Phyllobacterium zundukense: one gene and its partner. The protein of the gene in region 1 interacts with the protein of each later gene in a pairwise test. Links are inferred from orthologs where the notes say so. Each region holds a gene or a part of one and is shown on either strand. Other genes may lie near its edges.

What was found.
Region 2: the proteins of pepT (region 1) and tpiA interact in binary tests that used the Escherichia coli proteins (3 or more experiments, as listed by UniProt). The link is inferred for Phyllobacterium zundukense from one-to-one orthologs.

Annotation. Positions count from the first base shown.
Region 1 is NZ_CP017940.1:2,873,210-2,882,148, forward strand. Bases 3,407-6,341 are described here. They hold pepT (peptidase T), read left to right. Parts: upstream 3,407-4,228; coding sequence 4,229-5,455; downstream 5,456-6,341. Other genes in these bases: BLM14_RS14400 (response regulator transcription factor), read right to left, coding at 3,407-3,912; BLM14_RS14415 (GFA family protein), read right to left, coding at 5,643-6,104. In the rest of the region: xseA (exodeoxyribonuclease VII large subunit), read left to right, coding at 1-588; BLM14_RS14390 (ABC transporter substrate-binding protein), read right to left, coding at 751-1,848; BLM14_RS14395 (sensor histidine kinase), read right to left, coding at 1,845-3,245; more of BLM14_RS14400, read right to left, coding at 3,235-3,406; BLM14_RS14425 (phasin), read right to left, coding at 6,547-7,002; BLM14_RS14430 (PAS domain S-box protein), read left to right, coding at 7,304-8,939. UniProt on the Escherichia coli protein: Cleaves the N-terminal amino acid of tripeptides.
Region 2 is NZ_CP017940.1:1,706,365-1,715,190, forward strand. Bases 3,922-6,743 are described here. They hold tpiA (triose-phosphate isomerase), read left to right. Parts: upstream 3,922-4,861; coding sequence 4,862-5,626; downstream 5,627-6,743. Other genes in these bases: BLM14_RS08455 (SurA N-terminal domain-containing protein), read right to left, coding at 3,922-4,708; secG (preprotein translocase subunit SecG), read left to right, coding at 5,739-6,230; BLM14_RS08470 (L,D-transpeptidase), read left to right, coding at 6,440-6,743. Outside these bases: BLM14_RS08435 (molybdopterin molybdotransferase MoeA), read right to left, coding at 1-453; cyclic pyranopterin monophosphate synthase MoaC, read right to left, coding at 455-958; indole-3-glycerol phosphate synthase TrpC, read right to left, coding at 955-1,773; trpD (anthranilate phosphoribosyltransferase), read right to left, coding at 1,776-2,795; more of BLM14_RS08455, read right to left, coding at 2,819-3,921; more of BLM14_RS08470, read left to right, coding at 6,744-7,117; BLM14_RS08475 (CTP synthase), read left to right, coding at 7,263-8,826. UniProt on the Escherichia coli protein: Involved in the gluconeogenesis. Catalyzes stereospecifically the conversion of dihydroxyacetone phosphate (DHAP) to D-glyceraldehyde-3-phosphate (G3P).

The DNA of each region.
Region 1 (8,939 bases):
CGCCTTGGCCGGGCGTTACAGGCAAATACGCAGAAGAAGCGCGGCGAATTCGACGGTTGCGCCAGGCAATTATCACCGCGCCTCCTCGAACAGCGTTTTCGCGAAAAACGACGTGAAATCAATGTCTTGACCAACCGTCTGCCGCACGGTCTCAGGGTATTCCTGCGAGAGCGGCGCGGGGTTTTTGTCCGGCGCGCCGAACGTCTGTCGATCGAACCGATTGCCCGGCTGGCCCAGCGCGGACGCCAGCATCTGCAACAGCTGGACCGCCGTCAGATCCAGGCTGTCGACCTCATTCTCGACCGGGCAAACCGGCGAGGCAGCGAACTCGAACGGCTGATGAAAACCCTGTCATATCAGGGGGTTCTGGAACGGGGTTTTGCGGTTGTTCTTGACCCCTCCGGCACTCCCATCAAGCGTTCGGCGGCTATCGCCAGCGGCGATGACCTGACCCTCAAGTTCCAGGATGGCGAGGTGCAAGCCGTGGCGAAAGAGGGTGACGAACGCCCGTCCCGGGCAAAGATCGAACGCCCTGCGCCAGCCAAGAAACCTCCGCTTCCGAGTGGATCGCAGGGCTCGCTGTTTTAGGGTCATTCGCGTCGGCACAACCATTTTTCGCGCAGTGGTAGAGAAACTCGTGCCAGAATCGCCGACTCTTGTGTGAGAATCGCCGATTTTTTAGGATTTTCGACAGTTCCTGCCTAAAACCGTGTGAGAACTGCGGCGGGGGCGTTCAAAAAACGCCACGCGTTACTCCCGGGTCCAGGCCGGGCTGTTCAATTCAATCAGGGATTGTGACCAGTCCTCGATGAAGCGCTGGCGTTGTGCCCGATCCTGCACGGCAAGCAGAGCCGGACCGATGCGGATCGGCTGGGCGATGCCCGACTCCTTCAAATTCTGCGGACCGTCGACATCGGGCGGCAGGCCGCCCGTCTCGGAGAAATAGAAGGCATTGGTGCGGGCGATCGACTGACCGCGTTCGGACAGGAGATAGTCGAGGAACCGCGCTCCGAGATCGGCCTCTTTCGCGCCCTTGGGAATGAGCGCTCCACGGCTGAGCACGAGCGTATAGTCGCGCGGCACGACCACGCGGAGTTCCGGATGACGCAGCGCCGCCTCATAGGCATAGGAGCCGAGCATATTGTAGCCGATGTAGAGATTGCCCTTGGCGACCTCCTCCAGAATCTCGCCGGTGCAGCACCGCGCCACGGCCGAGGCACGCGCCATGCTTTCCAGCAGACGGCCGAACACGGTGGTGGTCTGCCGCGCATCGTTGAAGGCGAGCAGGTAGCCAATGCCCGACAGGCGGATATCATAGGTGCCGACGCGGCCGCGATAATAATCCAGCCGTTCGCGCAAGAGGTCGGCGAGTTCGACATGGGTGCGCGGCACTTCGGCCGGCGGCACAAGGCGGGTGTTGTAGACGAAGACGGCGGGCTCATAGGTGAAGCCGAAGACCTCATCGCGCCAGTTCGCCCATTCGGCGACGCGGGCCGTCTCGGGCGACGTATGCGCCTCGGCACAGCCATCATTGGCAAGCTTGAGCAATTGATCGACCGATGACGACAACAGCAGATCGCCGAGCGGCTCCTCCTTGCGGCAGGCCTCGCTGGCAAGGGCATTCAGCTCGTTGGTCAGATATTCGATATAGTCGATCGAGACGTCCGGGGACGATTTCTGGAAATCCTCGATCAGCGGCTTCATGGCCGCGAGGTCCGTCGTCGAATAGATCGTCAGCTTGCCGGCTTCGACCTGAAGCGCCGGGAACAGCGTTTTGTTGTCCTCGGCGGCGAGAGCGGGCGAGCCAATCAAAACAGCAATAGTGATCGCAAGAAACGCCCTGATCATTTCGCCTCCTCCCTGAAAAGCGGCAGGGTCAAAACGACGGTAAAGCCTCTCTCGTCGCGGGCCCGGAAGCCCAGGGTGCCGCCATGGGCACTGGCCACTTCCTGGGCTATGGCGAAGCCGAGACCTGAGCTTCCCTCGTGCGACTTCGACGTGGCAAAACGCTGCGTCGCCTTCTCCCAGCCTTCGGGCGGGATGCCCGGGCCGTCATCCTCGACCTCGACGAACGCATGCGTGTCGTTAGCACGAACGCGCACCTCAAGCCGCTGATCCGCGCCATGGCGCAGGGCATTGTCGATCACGTTGACGATGGCCTCGCGCAGACTGACCGCATCGCCGAGCACGAAGGGGCGATCGCCAGGTGCCTCGAATGAGATGACGATATCCGGATCGACGGTGACCGGAATGGCGGCGCGATAGGCACGCCGGGCCACATCGACGAGGCTGATCGGCTCCAGTTGCACGGAATCGGCGCGGTGGATGACCATGGCGTGGCTCAGGAGCTGATTGGTCAGGCGGGCAAGTTCACCGGTCCGTTCCCGCACACGCTCGTAATGCTGACGTCCCGCCTTGTCGAGCTTGTCAGCACCGAGCAGATCGATCTGTGCGGACAGGGCAGTCAATGGGGTTCGAATCTGGTGAGCAGCATCGGCGATGAAGCGTTGCAGCAGATCGACCCGTTCATTGAGCCGTCCCATGAAATGGTTGATCGAGCCGACGAAGGGATCGAGTTCGCGTGGCACATCGACGGAAACCGGCGTCAAATCGTGCGGATCGCGGCGGCGAACCGCTGCTCCCAGCCGTTCCACCGGCTGCAATGCGTAGCGAATTGCGAACATGGCGCCGACGAAAGCGAGCAGGCTCATGATGAAGACAAGGATCGTTGCCCGCAGCGTCAGTTCGCGGGTCAGTGCTGACCGCGCCTCGTTGGTCTGCGCCACGATGACGTAGGCCTGACCCGAGACAGCCGGATCGGCAAGAACGCGCGTCGCCCGGGCTATACGCACCGGTTCGCCCTTGTAGATGCCCTCTTCCACGCTCGAAACATCATTGTCCGCATCGAGCGGCGTCGGGCTTTGCAGATCGTCATAGCCGGTCAGGGTCTGACCATGCGTATCGATGACGCGATAGAAAATCCTGTCGCGCTCGGCGAGGCCGAGCAATTCGAAGGCCGATGTCGGCAGGCGGACGGTGAGCGTGCCATCCTCGACCGACAGGCTTTCGGCCATCTGCAACGCCGCGCCGACGAGCAGGCGGTCATAGGCCTTGTTGGCAGCGGTCTCGGCATAATACCACGCGGCGGTCACCAGGAGTGCGGCGCCGATGCCGAGCACCAGTGAAATGCGCCGGGCAAGGCGGGCGAAGAGTGAAGGTTCGTTTTTCCTGGTCTCAGGGCGCATCGTCGGACACCAGCTGATAACCGAGACCGCGCACGGTCACGATGCGCGCCTTCGCGCCTTCGAGCTTCTTGCGCAAGCGGCCGACATAGAGCTCGATGGCATTGGCGTTCGCCGCCTCATCGAAGCCGAAAATCTGGTCGAGCAGTTCGTCCTTGCTGAAGACGCGGCCAGGACGGGCCACGAGAACCTCAAGCAAGGTCAGTTCACGGCGCTTCAATTGCACCTCGCGCTTGCCGACATGAACGGAGCGCGCCGCGCGATCGACAGCGATGTCACCGCATTTGATAAGGTTGGTGGCCTCGCCGCCGGTGTGCCGGCGCATCAGGACGCGAGCCCGCGCTTCGAGTTCGCGGAAGTCGAACGGCTTGACCAGATAGTCGTCAGCCCCGAGATCGAGCGCACCGACGCGGTCATCTATCTCGGAGCGCGCCGTCAGGATGAGGACCGGAACCGCATTGCCGGACTTGCGGATATGTTTGAGAATTTCGAAGCCATCCATGCCCGGCAGCATGACATCGAGGATGATCAGGGCGTATTCGGTGAAATCGATGATCTCTGCTGCGTCACGGCCATTGGTTTCCCAGTCGACGGCATGGCCTGTCGCTTCGAAACGTTTGCAGATGGCTTCCCCCACATCGTGCGTGTCTTCTACGAGCAATATACGCATGGCGTTTCATTGGCATGAAACCGCAAAGCTCGCAAATGGTAAGAGACGGTTGTAAACTCTACTGCGGTGGACATCTGACGCGATTTTCTGCGCTTCCGGTGCTCACGTACCTTCAAGTACGCTGCGCTCCGGTACTCGAAAACCGCGCCATATGCCCCACCGCAGCGACTTTCCAAATCGTCTCCAAGACATGCAGCCTCATTGCGGTCCGCCGGAACCACGCCGCAAAAATCGCCGCCAGAGCGAAAGCCTATTCACGGCGGCGCCGGCAGGCGTTACAGCAATCCATCGCTGAAGCAAATACTGGAACATGACCATGACCGACACCGTTATCGATCGTTTCCTTCGCTACGTCGTCATCGACACCCAATCGGACCCCAAATCATCGACACAGCCCTCCACGGAGAAGCAAAAAAACCTCGGCCATTTGCTCGTTGAGGAGTTGCTGGCGATCGGTCTCGCCGATGCTCATATTGACGAGCACGGCTACGTCTACGCAACAATTCCGTCAAATGTGGACAAGCCGGTTCCCGTGATTTGCTTTTGTTCGCACATGGATACAGCGCCCGATTTCACCGGGACAAACGTCAAGCCGCAAAGGGTGAATAACTACCGCGGCGGTGACATCCAGCTTTCCCCGCAGCAGGTCATTCGCGTCAGCGACCATCCGGCACTGCGTGACCAGATCGGCAACGACATCATCACGACCGATGGCATGACGCTGCTCGGGGCCGATGACAAGGCCGGCCTTGCAGAGATCATGACGGCGGCGCAACTCCTGGTCGGCAATCCCGGCATCAGGCACGGCACAATCAAGATCCTGTTCACGCCGGATGAGGAAATAGGGCGCGGGGTGGATAAGGCAGACCTGAAAAAGCTGGGTGCGCAATTTGCCTACACCGTCGATGGCGAAACGGCCGGCCATATCGAAGACGAGACTTTTTCAGCCGACGGCGTCGAGATCACCATTGCAGGCGTCGCTATCCATCCCGGCTTCGCCAAAGGAAGGATGGAGAACGCCATCAAGATTGCTGGCGCGATTATCAACCGATTGCCGAAGGACGTCGCGCCGGAGACAACTGCAGGCAGGGACGGCTTCATTCACCCAACGGGCGTTACCGGTTCGATGGAGAAGGCCGCCCTCAGCTTTATTGTCCGCGACTTCAACGACGACGGCCTTGCCGCCAAGGAAGCCTTTCTCGAGAAGCTGGTAAAGGATGTCATGGCTGACTATCCCGGTTCCTCCAACACCTTCGAGGTCAAGGAGCAATATCGCAACATGAAGGCTATCCTCGACCGTCATCCGCAGATTGTCGATCACGCCGTCGAGGCAATCCGGCGTGCCGGGATGGCGCCCGTACGTGGCAGCATCCGCGGCGGCACGGACGGTTCACGGCTGTCTTTCATGGGTCTGCCTTGCGCCAACCTCTTCGCAGGCGGTCACGCCTTTCACTCGCCACTCGAATGGGTCAGCCGGCAGGACATGGAGAAAGCTGTGCAGACCATCGTTGAACTTGCGAAAATCTGGGAGGAGCACGCCTAGGGCGCTTCAGATTTTGACTGAAGCAGATTCCTCACCCCCACCCGCAGCTTCGCTGCGACCTCCCCCATCGAGGGGGAGGTGAGGATGCCAGCACAGTCTTACCCTCCCCTCGATGGGGAGGGTCGGACCATAGGTCCGGGGTGGGGTGAGGGGCCGCTTCCGTAAACCCAGAATCGCTCCAGCACGATCACCGCGCTTTCGACCATTGCGCATACTGCCTGGTCAAATCTTCGTATTGTTCGAGCGGCGGCAGTGCTTCAAAGCTGTGCACTGCAGGCGTGGTCGCCCAAGGCAGCTTCTCGCTCGTCCAGGTTTCAACATAGGGTGTGAAGCCGCTCGGGTCATCGAGCATGGTGGCACGAACATTGACGAACCAGTCGAAGCCCTCGAGCCGGGTGAAGAGCCAGCTCATGCAATGCGGGCAGAAGTAATGACGCGGCTCGCCATGAAGACCACCAATGACGGGTTCGCCCTCTATGACGGCAAAACCGGCAGACGGGACGGCCGCGCTCAACGAGTAGGCGCTGGCGGTCATCCGCTGGCAGCCGGTACAGTGGCAAGCCATGGTCAGGAGTGGCTCGGCGGTGATCTTGAAGCGCACCCGTCCGCAGCGGCATCCGCCTTCCTGAGGTAACTTCAATCCACTCATGACCGCTCTCCCAGTTGCTTCGGCCAACGATAAACGGGAGCGGCTTTGACTGTCAAAGGACAGGGCTTCCAAACTGACACGGCTTGCGTGCCAGTCCGATAAAGATATCCGATTTTTGTGATTTGCCGATTTAGCTGGATGGTACGGACGGGTGGGCTCGAACCACCGACCTCAGGAGCCACAATCCTGCGCTCTAACCAACTGAGCTACGACCGCATACCGTCATATTTTTGACAGGCGTCACATACGAAGGATTGACGCTTTTTGCAAGCGCTTGATGCAACAAAGACAAAAAACTTACAGAAAAAAAGAAAAAGGCCGGGGGAGGATCCGGCCTTTTTCCATTTGTGCGAGAGCCGGAGGGAGGAGGTACCGGGTCTCGCGTCTCCAACGGCTGGGAGGAGGAATGCCGTTGGAGTATCCTTGTTGTCAGGCGCCTTGATCAGGCGACCTTGACGTCCTTGATTGCCTTCTCGACAGCCGACTTGACCGGTGCGGAGATTTCTTCAACTGCCTTGGTAGCAACAGCCTGGAATTCCTTGGCCTGGCCGGAGATGGCTTCTGCCTGCTTGCGAACGAATGCGCTCTGCAGTTCGATCACTTCGCCGAAGGACTTCACGCCGATCAGCGCTTCGATGTGAGCGAAGCTGGCTTCGGTGTTGGCGCGCAGCGCGGCCAATGCCTTCAACGAAAGAGCAGCAGTGTTGGACTGTGCAGTTTCGAAAGTGGTTTCGAGGGTCTTCTGAGCAGCTTCAGCCTGATCCTTGATCTTGGCATAAGCTTCCTTGGACTGGGCAACGCCCTTTTCGGTGAATTCGCGAACCTGATCGGTTACAGCGGTGGCATCGAAAGCTGGGATCGAGAAAGCATCGGCAGTCTGTTTGGTGGTCTTGCTCATGATGGTGTCCTTCCTTGGTGCAGACGGTCGTTTGCCTCTGCGCTGATTTGATGAACCGTATATAATGCATTTTTTTGTGCGTTGCAACATTTATCTTGCACTGCACAATCAAGTGCTTCTTTCTACATCGAAATTATTATGTGGACGGTTGTCCCCTTGTGCCGGAAGTTAACTAAACCAAGAGAAAGACATGTAAGATAAGGGGCTGCGAGTGGACGAGCGGCGGCTGGATCATTATTAACAAAGTATTAAGACGGCCGCGTGAATGCGGATCTTTCCTGCGGAGTGTACTGGTCAACATATGGCGTCTGGAACCTACCCATTCATCGACATCGCCGTCCTGGACGAAATCCGCGAGCATTTCGCCAATGGCGACGCGCTTGTGGTTATTTCGCCGGATCTCGCGCGGGTCATCTGGGCCAATGGCCACGGTGCGTCGATGCTTGGCTACGGCGCCATCGACGATATTCTGAACAGCGACGATGTACTCGGTATCCAGGCGCGGCGGCAGCTCATGGCGCTTGATGGCTTTCCGGCCATCGGCCATGGACGCACGGTTTCGCTGCGTGTCGCCTTCGGCCTTTCGAGCCGCATCCTGACGTTTCAGGCAAGTGACCTCGCACTGCCGCGCGGCGAACAGGCCATCCTTCTTTCCATTGCCAATGCCGACCGGACAGGCTCGGAAGTGACGACCGCCGCGCTGGCGATCCAGGGTTTTGGCGACCAGTCATCCCACGCGGCCATGATCGACTCCGTCGGTACGGTCATTGCCGCATCGCAACAGTTCCACAAGCTCGGCTTTACGGACAAGATCCTCGGCGACCTGGTACGCGAGGTGCGGCTTGAGCGGAACCGGCTGGTAAAGCGGCCGGTGCAGACGCCGAAGGGCGCGATACCGACCGGCATCGCAAGGCTGACCGACAGCCCTGCCCTGCACCTGCTGTTTGCCATCGAGCCGGAGACTGCGAGCGAACAGGCTGCGACTGTTATTGCTGAGGAAGCGCCAGCTGTCGGTGTTGTTTTGCCTGAGCCAGAAGTGCAGGCGGACAACAATGCGCCGAATGCCGAAGAGATGTCCGCAACGAACGGAGACAAGGCGCAAGCGTCGCTCGCCTTCGAACGCCCCGCCGAGATTTCGAATTCACCTTCATCCCGCGCCGAAGAGCCAAACGCGAATTCCGGCGAAAAGTCATCGGAAACATTTCAATACGCACCGTCGCAAACACCGGTTCGCTTTGCCTGGAAGGTCGATGCGCAGGCGATTTTCAGCGAGATTTCGCCCGAGTTCGCGGCTGCAGTAGGACCAGCATCCGCTTCGATCATTGGCAGGCCTTTCCGCGACATTGCTGCGAGCTACGGCCTCGACACCGACGAGTCCATTGCCGAATTGCTGGAGCGGCGCGATACGTGGTCCGGCCGGACTGTGCTGTGGCCGATCGAAGGCACGGAATTGCGCGTGCCGATCGAGCTTGCTGCGCTGCCAATCTATTCGCGTGATCGCGCTTTCCTGGGCTTCCGCGGATTTGGCGTCGCGCGCATGGGCGATGTTGCCGTCGATCCCCAAGCGATCGGCATGACATTGGCTGAAAAGCCGGATCTGCAGGAAGAGCTGGCGCCGGATGCAAGCGAGGTCGATGTGCCGGGCATCGCCGGAGATACAGATACGGCCGACTCTTTCAACGGCGAAACGCCAGCGATCGCCATCACACCGCGCGCGCCCGACCAAAGCGTCGCTGGCAGAACTCACGGCGAGGGCATCGAAGGCAATGTCATACCGCTCAAGGCGCAGCGGCCGCTGCGCGATGACGGCCGGCTGAACGATGCCGAGCGCAATGCATTCCGCGAAATTGCCGAACGCCTGCGCCGGGAAGTACTGAGCGACACGCCAAAGAGCTCCGTCGACGCAACGCCGGCACCGGCCGAGCCCGCGCATGAGA
Region 2 (8,826 bases), 1.2 Mb from region 1 along the record:
CCGTCCAGCCTCCAGCAGCAAATCTCCTTGATTGAAATCCAGCCCTGCCTTGCGGATGTTCCGGCTCAGGGTGACTGTCTCGATGATTTCGACCTGTTGGTCTCCTGGAACGGTGTTTTCCTGGATCACGACGCTGTCGGCACCCTCCGGCACCGGTGCGCCGGTAAAGATACGCACCGCTTCTCCGCTATTCACAACACCTGAAAAGGCGTGCCCTGCCGCGGACTGACCGATCAGTTTCAATGAACACGGCACGGTTGCCACGTCAACTGCCCGTACGGCATACCCGTCCATGGCTGAAGCGGCAAAGGGCGGTTGCTGCCGTTTGGCATGCAGGTTTGCAGCAAGGACTCGGCTCCCGGCGGCGGAAAGTGGGACAGTTTCGGCGTCAAGTTTCAGGGCGCCAGCAAGAATGCGTGCCCGCGCTTCGTCGACGGGAAGGAGACCTGTCATGCTATTTCTCGCTTGCCGCGTTGGCGGACCAATTGCCGGACTTGCCGCCGCTCTTCTGCAGGAGGCGAATGTCCTGAATGATCATCGCTTTATCGGCCGCTTTCGCCATGTCGTAAATTGTCAGACACGCAACGGAGACCGCGGTCAGCGCCTCCATTTCAACACCGGTCTTGCCGGTCAATTTCACTGTCGCGATAACGTGCAGGCCGGGCAAGGCTTCATCGGCCTCAACATCGATGGAAATCTTGCTCAGAAGCAGTGGATGGCAGAGCGGGATCAGTTCATGGGTCTTTTTCGCGGCCATGATGCCGGCAATCCGAGCCGTTCCTATCACATCGCCTTTGGCGGCATTGCCAGATCTAATAAGATCAAGCGTTTCCGCCCGCATCTTCACCGAACCTCCTGCAACGGCGACCCGTTCTGTTTCGGCTTTGCTGCCGACGTCTACCATGTGGGCGGCGCCCGTCTCATCGAGATGGGTGAGTTTAGAGCGAGTTGCAGTCATGCCGCGTCGGTCTGCTTTGATTCGGTGCCGTGTAATAGCGACCTCGTTGCGGCCGCAACATCATCCTGCCGCATGAGACTTTCTCCGACGAGAAAAGTCCCTATGTTCGACTCTGCCAGCCGCAGGCAATCCGCATGAGTGAAGACGCCGCTCTCGCTCACCAGAAACTTGTTGGACGGTACCATTTGCGCAAGCCGTTCCGAGACCGCCAGATCAACTTCAAAGGTGCGCAAATTACGATTATTGATACCGAGCAATGGTGATGACAGTTGCAACGCCCGTTCGAGTTCCGCCTCATCATGTACCTCGACAAGCACGTCCATGCCGAGCGACATTGCCGTATCTTCGAGCGCCTTGGCGACATCGTCGGTGACGCTCGCCATGATGATGAGGATGCAATCGGCACCCCAACTGCGCGCCTCATAGACCTGATAGGTGTCGAACAGGAAATCCTTGCGCAAGGCAGGAAGACCAGTCGCTGCGCGCGCCGACTTCAGAAATTCTGGCGCACCCTGGAATGAAGGGGCATCGGTCAGAACCGAAAGACAAGCGGCTCCACCCAGCTCATAGGCCTTGGCCAATGCGGGCGGGTCGAAATCCGGACGGATCAAGCCTTTCGACGGGCTGGCCTTCTTGATCTCGGCGATGAGAGCAAATTGTCCCGCCGCACGCTTCTCCTGCAAAGCGCTCAGGAAGCCACGGGGCGCATCCTGGTTCTTTGCCTGCGCCTTCGCCTCATCAAGTGTGACGCGCATCTTGGCGGCTGCGATCTCATCGCGCTTGTAGGCCTCGATCTTGCGAAGAATATCAACCATGCTCAACGGGCCTCGCTGTTGGACACGTGGACAAGTTTCTTTAGCACATTTCGCGCCGCGCCGCTGTCTATCGAATGGGCAGCCATTTCAATGCCGATTTTGAGGTCGGATGCGGCGCCAGCAATAACAAGGCCAGCGCCAGCGTTGAACAAGGTGATATCACGATAGGCACCATGCGCCCCATCGAGAACAGATAGCAGCGAAACGGCGTTTTCGTCGGCCGTACCACCTTTCAGGTCCTGGGGATCGACAAGCCGCAAACCAAAGGATTCCGGATCGATTTCGAATGTGCGGATTTTTCCATTCTCGAGCGCCGCGACCTTAGTCACGCCGGCAGTCGTGATTTCGTCAAGGCCATCACCATGAACTACCCAGACAGATTCGGACCCGAGACTCTTCAAAACATGTGCAACCGGCTCAACCCATTCGGGAGCAAAGACACCGACGAGCTGACGTTTGACCCCTGCCGGATTGGTGAGGGGGCCAAGCAAGTTGAATATTGTGCGCGTCCCAAGCTCGACGCGCGCCGGACCGACATGTTTCATTGCCGGATGATGCATCGGCGCGAACATGAAGCCGATACCAGCTTGCTCGATGCATGCCGTGATCAGTGCCGGACCGATTTCTATATTGATGCCAAGTGCGGCAAGCGTATCGGCGGCACCGGAACGCGATGACAGCGCACGATTGCCGTGCTTCGCAACCGGAACTCCGGCACCTGCCACCACGAAAGCTGCACAGGTCGAGACGTTGTAAGAGCCCGACTGATCACCGCCTGTGCCGACAATATCGATGGCGTTGGATGGAGCTGTTACCTTCAACATCTTCGACCGCATGGCGGAGACCGCACCAGCGATCTCATCGATGTTTTCTCCGCGTACACGCAGCGCCATCAACAACCCGCCGATTTGGGCCGGCGTTGCCTGTCCCGACATCATAATGTCGAATGCCTCGACAGCTTCCTCGCGGGAAAGCGCCTTGCCCGCCGCTGCAATGCCGATGAAACGCTTTAGTTCAGCCATTCTCTGTCTCGCAGCAATCGTCTTTAACGGGCAAGCGCCTGATTAATGACGGTCTGGTTGATCGTAACGGGATAGACGGTCTGCAATTGCGCCACCAATTGGTCAAGCAGATCGTCGGCGAGGCGGGACGAGAAAGCTTCCCGTTCCACAGTGGTCAGGGATTCCGGTCCGACATTCGCCGGTTCGATCGACTCTGCAACCTTGAAAATCAGTTTCGAACCATCGGATGCCGATTCCGTCACGCCGACAAGACCCTGCGGACCATCGAATACCGAGGCGACGCCGCCTTCTCCGAGATCCACGTCCTTGCTCTCGCGGGTAATACCGCGCTTGGTGTCCTTGGTGAACTTGAACTCGGCTGCGATGTCATCAAGCGACGTTCCATCGGCAACGCGTTTACGCACCTCTTCGGCTTTCGCGTTGAGACGCTTTTCAAGTTCGGCCGTTTTCCAGTTTTCTATGACGCGCGGCTTTACCTCATCGAGCGTCCGTTCACGCGCCGGGGTCACACTGTCCACGTCATACCACAGATAGCCGTTTGTGCCGAGGTTGAACGGTTCGTTGTCAAAACCAACGTCGGCCTGGAACACCGCTGCTAGCTGATTTTCATCGAATGGCAGATTTGGTATGTCCTTTTCATCGGGGCCGCGTCCCGTCTGGTCGATTGCATCAATCGTTACCAGCTTGAGATTTTGCTTTGCTGCGGCTTCCGCCATGCTCGCGCCATCGGCACGGGCGTTTTCGTAGCCGTCATGCACGTCAGCGATCGACGAGGTCGCTTGTGTCAGGGCTATGGTTTCGCGAATATCCTTTTCGACCTCGGCAAGCGGCTTGATAACTTCCGGCGCAATTGCAGAAACGCGAACGATGACCGGGCCAAAAGTTCCTTTCAACACATCACTGACGCCATTGGCTTGAAGAGCAAAAATTGCATCGCTGATCGACTGATCGGGCAGGGCGGTCTTCGGAAACGTTCCCAGACGAACATCATCCATGGTCTTACCCTCGGACGCGACGATATCCTCAAAGCTCGTTCCGGCCACGATCTTGTCGTGCGCGGCCTTGGCCGCATCGTCATTTGCAAAAGTCAGCTGTTCGACGGTGCGCGTCTCCGGCGTTGAATAGCGGACAATGTTCTTGTCGTATTCCGCCTTGATTTCTTCCGGTGTTACGGTCGCCGGGTTTGCAATGTCCTTTGGTTCAAGTTTGACATAGCTGACCTTGCGATATTGTGGCGCGCTGTATGCTTCCTTGTTCGCTTCAAAATACGTCTTCAAGTCAGCGTCGCTGGGATCCGCAATATCGGCAACGAAGCTTTTGGGCATTGAGACGTAATCGACGGTTCGTGACTCGCCCTTGTAGGTAGCGATAGCCTTGAGCAGCGTATCTGGCACTTTGATGCCATCGGCCACTGCTTCAACGATTTGTTGGCGGCGTGCTACCTGCGCACGATTGTCGAGATAGCTCTGCGGGGTCATGCCGGCGTTACGCAGGACAGCATCAAACTGTGCAGGATTGAATCGACCGTCGGCTCCTTGAAAGGCTGGATCTTCTGCCGCGAGTTGCGCGAGGCGGTCTTTTGAGAGCCCGAGAGACATGGTGCGTGCCTGTTCGTCAAGAACGACGCCCGCAACCAATTGCGCCTGCACCTGATGACCAATTCCAATGGCATCCGCCTGCTCGCGTGTCAGCCGCTGTCCGAAACGCTGCGAAAGGGCGGTGAGCTGACGATCATAGGCCAGGCGATAGTCTACCGGTGAAACTTCGGAATGGCCGGCGCGTATGGCGGCATTACCGCCAATGGCGCCAAGTATGGTATTGGAGACACCCCATCCTGCAAAGCTGATCACGAGAAGGCCCATGAGCACCTTGACCACCCAGGTCTGTGCAACGTTGCGGAGAGAGTCGAGCATGAAAAGTCACCGTATCAGTCAAGAGGCTTAATTGAATCTAAGGGGGAATAGCGTGATGCAAGGCTTGTGTCGATTGCTTTATCAAGTGAATTTGGTAGTCAGGCAATCAAAGACTTCAGAAATTCGCCAAAACCATCGTTTAAGGAAGACCCAATGACCCCTGATGTCCGTCCGCTCGTTGCTGGTAACTGGAAAATGAATGGTACGGGGGAGTCGCTTGATGAATTGCGCATAATCGTCAACCGGCCAAATTCTGCCATTGGCGAGAAAATCGACGCTTTGATCTGCGTCCCCGCAACGCTTGTTTTCAGAGCAGCGCAGTCCGTCGAGGGCGAAGCCTTGAGCATCGGCGGCCAGGATTGCCATTTCAAGAAGTCTGGTGCGCACACCGGCGACATCTCCGCGGATATGCTGAGAGACGCTGGCGCGTCCCACGTCATTGTCGGTCATTCCGAGCGCAGGACAGATCATGGCGAGACCGATGCGGTGGTCAATGCCAAAGCCGCGGCTGGCTGGGACGCGGGTCTCGTCGCAATTATCTGCATTGGCGAGACGGAGGCACAGCGCAAGGCCGGTTCGACACTCGATGTCATCGCTACGCAGCTTGCCGGTTCAATTCCCGGCAACGCCAATGCGGGCAATACGATTATTGCATACGAACCCGTGTGGGCGATCGGGACAGGTCTGACGCCGACTGCTGACGATGTACAACAGGTTCATGCCTTCATCCGCGCAACGCTCGCCAAACGTTTTGGTACTGACGGCGCGAAAATGCGGATACTTTATGGCGGCTCAGTCAAACCTTCCAATGCCATCGAACTCCTGGGTGTAGAGAATGTGGATGGTGCACTGGTCGGCGGGGCGAGCTTGAAAGCAGCCGACTTCCTCGCCATCTGTGAAGCATACCATTCCCTCTGACTGGTGATCTGATCGTAAACAGCACAAGAAAACTGTGGCCTGACGGGCTTGGTTTATTGACCGATACGGTGTAAAGAGCCGCGTCCGACACCTAGAAAGCAGAAAATACCCCATGCAAACCGTCGTTATCGTCATTCATCTTCTGATTGTACTTGCCCTCGTTGGCGTCGTGCTGATGCAGCGCTCTGAGGGCGGCGGTCTTGGAATCGGTGGAGGTTCTGGCTTTATGACTGCGCGCGGTGCTGCAAATGTCTTGACACGGGCCACGGCAATTCTGGCGGCCGGCTTTTTTGTTACATCCTTGGCCCTCGGCATCATGTCGCGCTACAGCGAAAGCCCAACCGATATTCTTAACCGGATTCCAACAACGACCGGCAATCAGCCCGCTGGCCAGCAGCCACCAACAAGCGGCGGCATTCTCAATCAGCTTGGTGGACCGTCGTCGAATAACGCGACTCCGCCGTCGTCTGATGCGCCTGCTGCACCGGCTTCTGGCTCGGCCGCACCTGGAACAACAGCGCCTGCTGCGCCCGAATCAACCTTGCCTGCGCCAACAGCTCCAGTGACCCCTGCGCCGGCAAATCCGGTTCCGAATTCACAATAGTTCTGTTTGCTATTATGCTGTCTATGCGGGGCGCAACGAATGTGTTGCGTATCCGCAACCCTTGAGGGGGAAGACGTATTCAGATCTGTTCTTCACAGCGATTTGCATTGAGAAGAATCCGGTCTTCGGATATCGCGATATCAGGTTGGCCTCGGGGGCCTGGCAAACGCCGCGAGGGCGTTGTGCAATCTATGCGGGAATTTGAAACTATGCTGTCACGTCGCTCTCTGCTTGTTGGAATGTCAGTCCTGGCGCTATCCGGCCCGGCATCGGCAGAACCGATCCTCAAGAAAATCATGAATCCATTTGGCGGCAACGCCTCTGAGGCGGCCGCAAATCCAGACGCAGCAGTCAAGCCGATCGAAGTTGCCGAGGTGCGCAAGCCTGCGAACCAGGGCAAGGCCAAGACGAAGTACGGTATCGATCCGAAATACATGCCCCAGGACGTTGCTTTCTCCGGCTACAAGCCAGGGACGATCGTGATCGATCCAAAGGCAAAATTCCTCTATTTGGTTGAGTCGGCTTTCAGTGCCCGCCGCTATGGCATTGCAGTCGGCAAGGAAGGCCTGGAGTTCAAGGGAACCGCGAAAATCCAGACCAAGCGCGAATGGCCACGCTGGATTCCTACCAAGGAAATGATCGAGCGTGAGCCGGCCCACTATGCCAAATATGAGCACGGCATGGACGGCGGCCCCGGCAATCCCCTCGGTGCACGTGCCCTTTATCTGTCGCAAGGAAACAAGGATACGTATGTGCGTATTCACGGCACGATCCAGCCATGGACCATCGGAAGTTCCGCATCGAATGGCTGCTTTCGAATGGTCAATGATCATGTGATTGACCTGTATAATCGTGTTAGCGTTGGCACGGAAGTAGTTGTTCTGTAAGAACAATCGTTGAATATATTTAAACGGCCAGACCTCGTGTCTGGCCGTTTCGTTTGAATTGAAAAATATTTGGGACGGGAAAAACGGCTTATCTGCCGATTTTTTTGTGGCCAAATCACTTGCAAAGGACTAACGAGATAAGCCCATGGCCCGATATGTTTTCATCACTGGCGGCGTGGTTTCTTCCCTCGGAAAAGGCATCGCTGCAGCCGCTTTGGCGGCACTCCTGCAGGCTCGTGGATACCGCGTGCGGATTCGCAAGCTCGACCCTTATCTCAACGTCGACCCTGGCACGATGTCGCCGTATCAGCACGGCGAAGTCTTTGTGACCGACGATGGCGCTGAAACTGACCTTGATCTTGGTCACTATGAGCGCTTTACGGGGCGTCCTGCCAACAAACAGGACAACATCACGACCGGACGTATCTACCGGAATATCATCGAGAAGGAGCGCAGGGGTGATTATCTCGGCGCTACCGTTCAGGTGATTCCGCACGTTACGGACGAGATCAAGAACTTCATTGTCGAAGGCAACGAGGAGTATGATTTCGTCCTGTGCGAGATCGGCGGCACTGTGGGCGATATTGAAGCCATGCCCTTTCTCGAGGCAATCCGCCAGCTTGGCAATGATCTGCCACGCGGCAGCGCCGTATATATTCACTTGACGCTGATGCCCTATATTCCGGCTGCTGGAGAACTCAAGACCAAGCCGACCCAGCATTCCGTCAAGGAATTGCGTTCGATCGGCATCGCACCGGATATCCTGCTTATTCGTGCGGATCGCGAGATCCCGGAATCCGAGCGGCGCAAATTGTCCCTGTTCTGCAATGTCCGTGCCTCGGCTGTCATTCAGGCGCTGGATGTCGATACAATCTATGACGTGCCGATGGCCTACCACAAGGAAGGTCTTGATTCCGAAGTCCTTGCTGCGTTTGGCATCGATCCGGCGCCCAAGCCGCGCATGGAGCGTTGGGACGAAGTCAGCCAGCGCATCCACAATCCGGAAGGCGAGGTCACGATTGCCATTGTCGGCAAATATACCGGCCTCAAGGACGCCTACAAGTCACTGATAGAAGCGCTTCACCATGGCGGCATGGCCAACAAGGTGAAGGTCAATCTCGACTGGATCGAATCGGAGATCTTCGAGCAGGAAGACCCGGCGCCTTATCTGCAGAAAGTACATGGCATTCTGGTTCCGGGCGGCTTTGGCGAACGCGGCTCGGAAGGCAAGATTCTGGCTGCCAAATTCGCACGCGAAAAGAAAGTACCGTATTTCGGCATCTGCTTTGGCATGCAAATGGCCGTGCTGGAGGCAGCGCGATCGCTTGCTGGTGTTGAAAAGGCATCATCGAGTGAGTTCGGCCCAACGAGCGAACCGGTCGTAGGTCTGATGACCGAATGGCTCAAGGGCAACATGCTGGAAAAGCGGGCGCAATCGGGCGACCTTGGCGGAACCATGCGCCTGGGAGCCTACGAAGCACTGCTTAAATCGGGCACGCGCATCGCGGATATCTATGGCTCGACCGATATTTCCGAACGCCACCGCCACCGCTACGAAGTCAATATCGATTACAAGGATCGTCTGGAGGATTGTGGTTTGGTGTTCTCCGGTATGTCGCCGGATGGCGTCCTACCAGAAACCATCGAATATCCGGACCATCCCTGGTTCATTGGCGTTCAGTACCACCCGGAATTGAAATCGCGCCCGT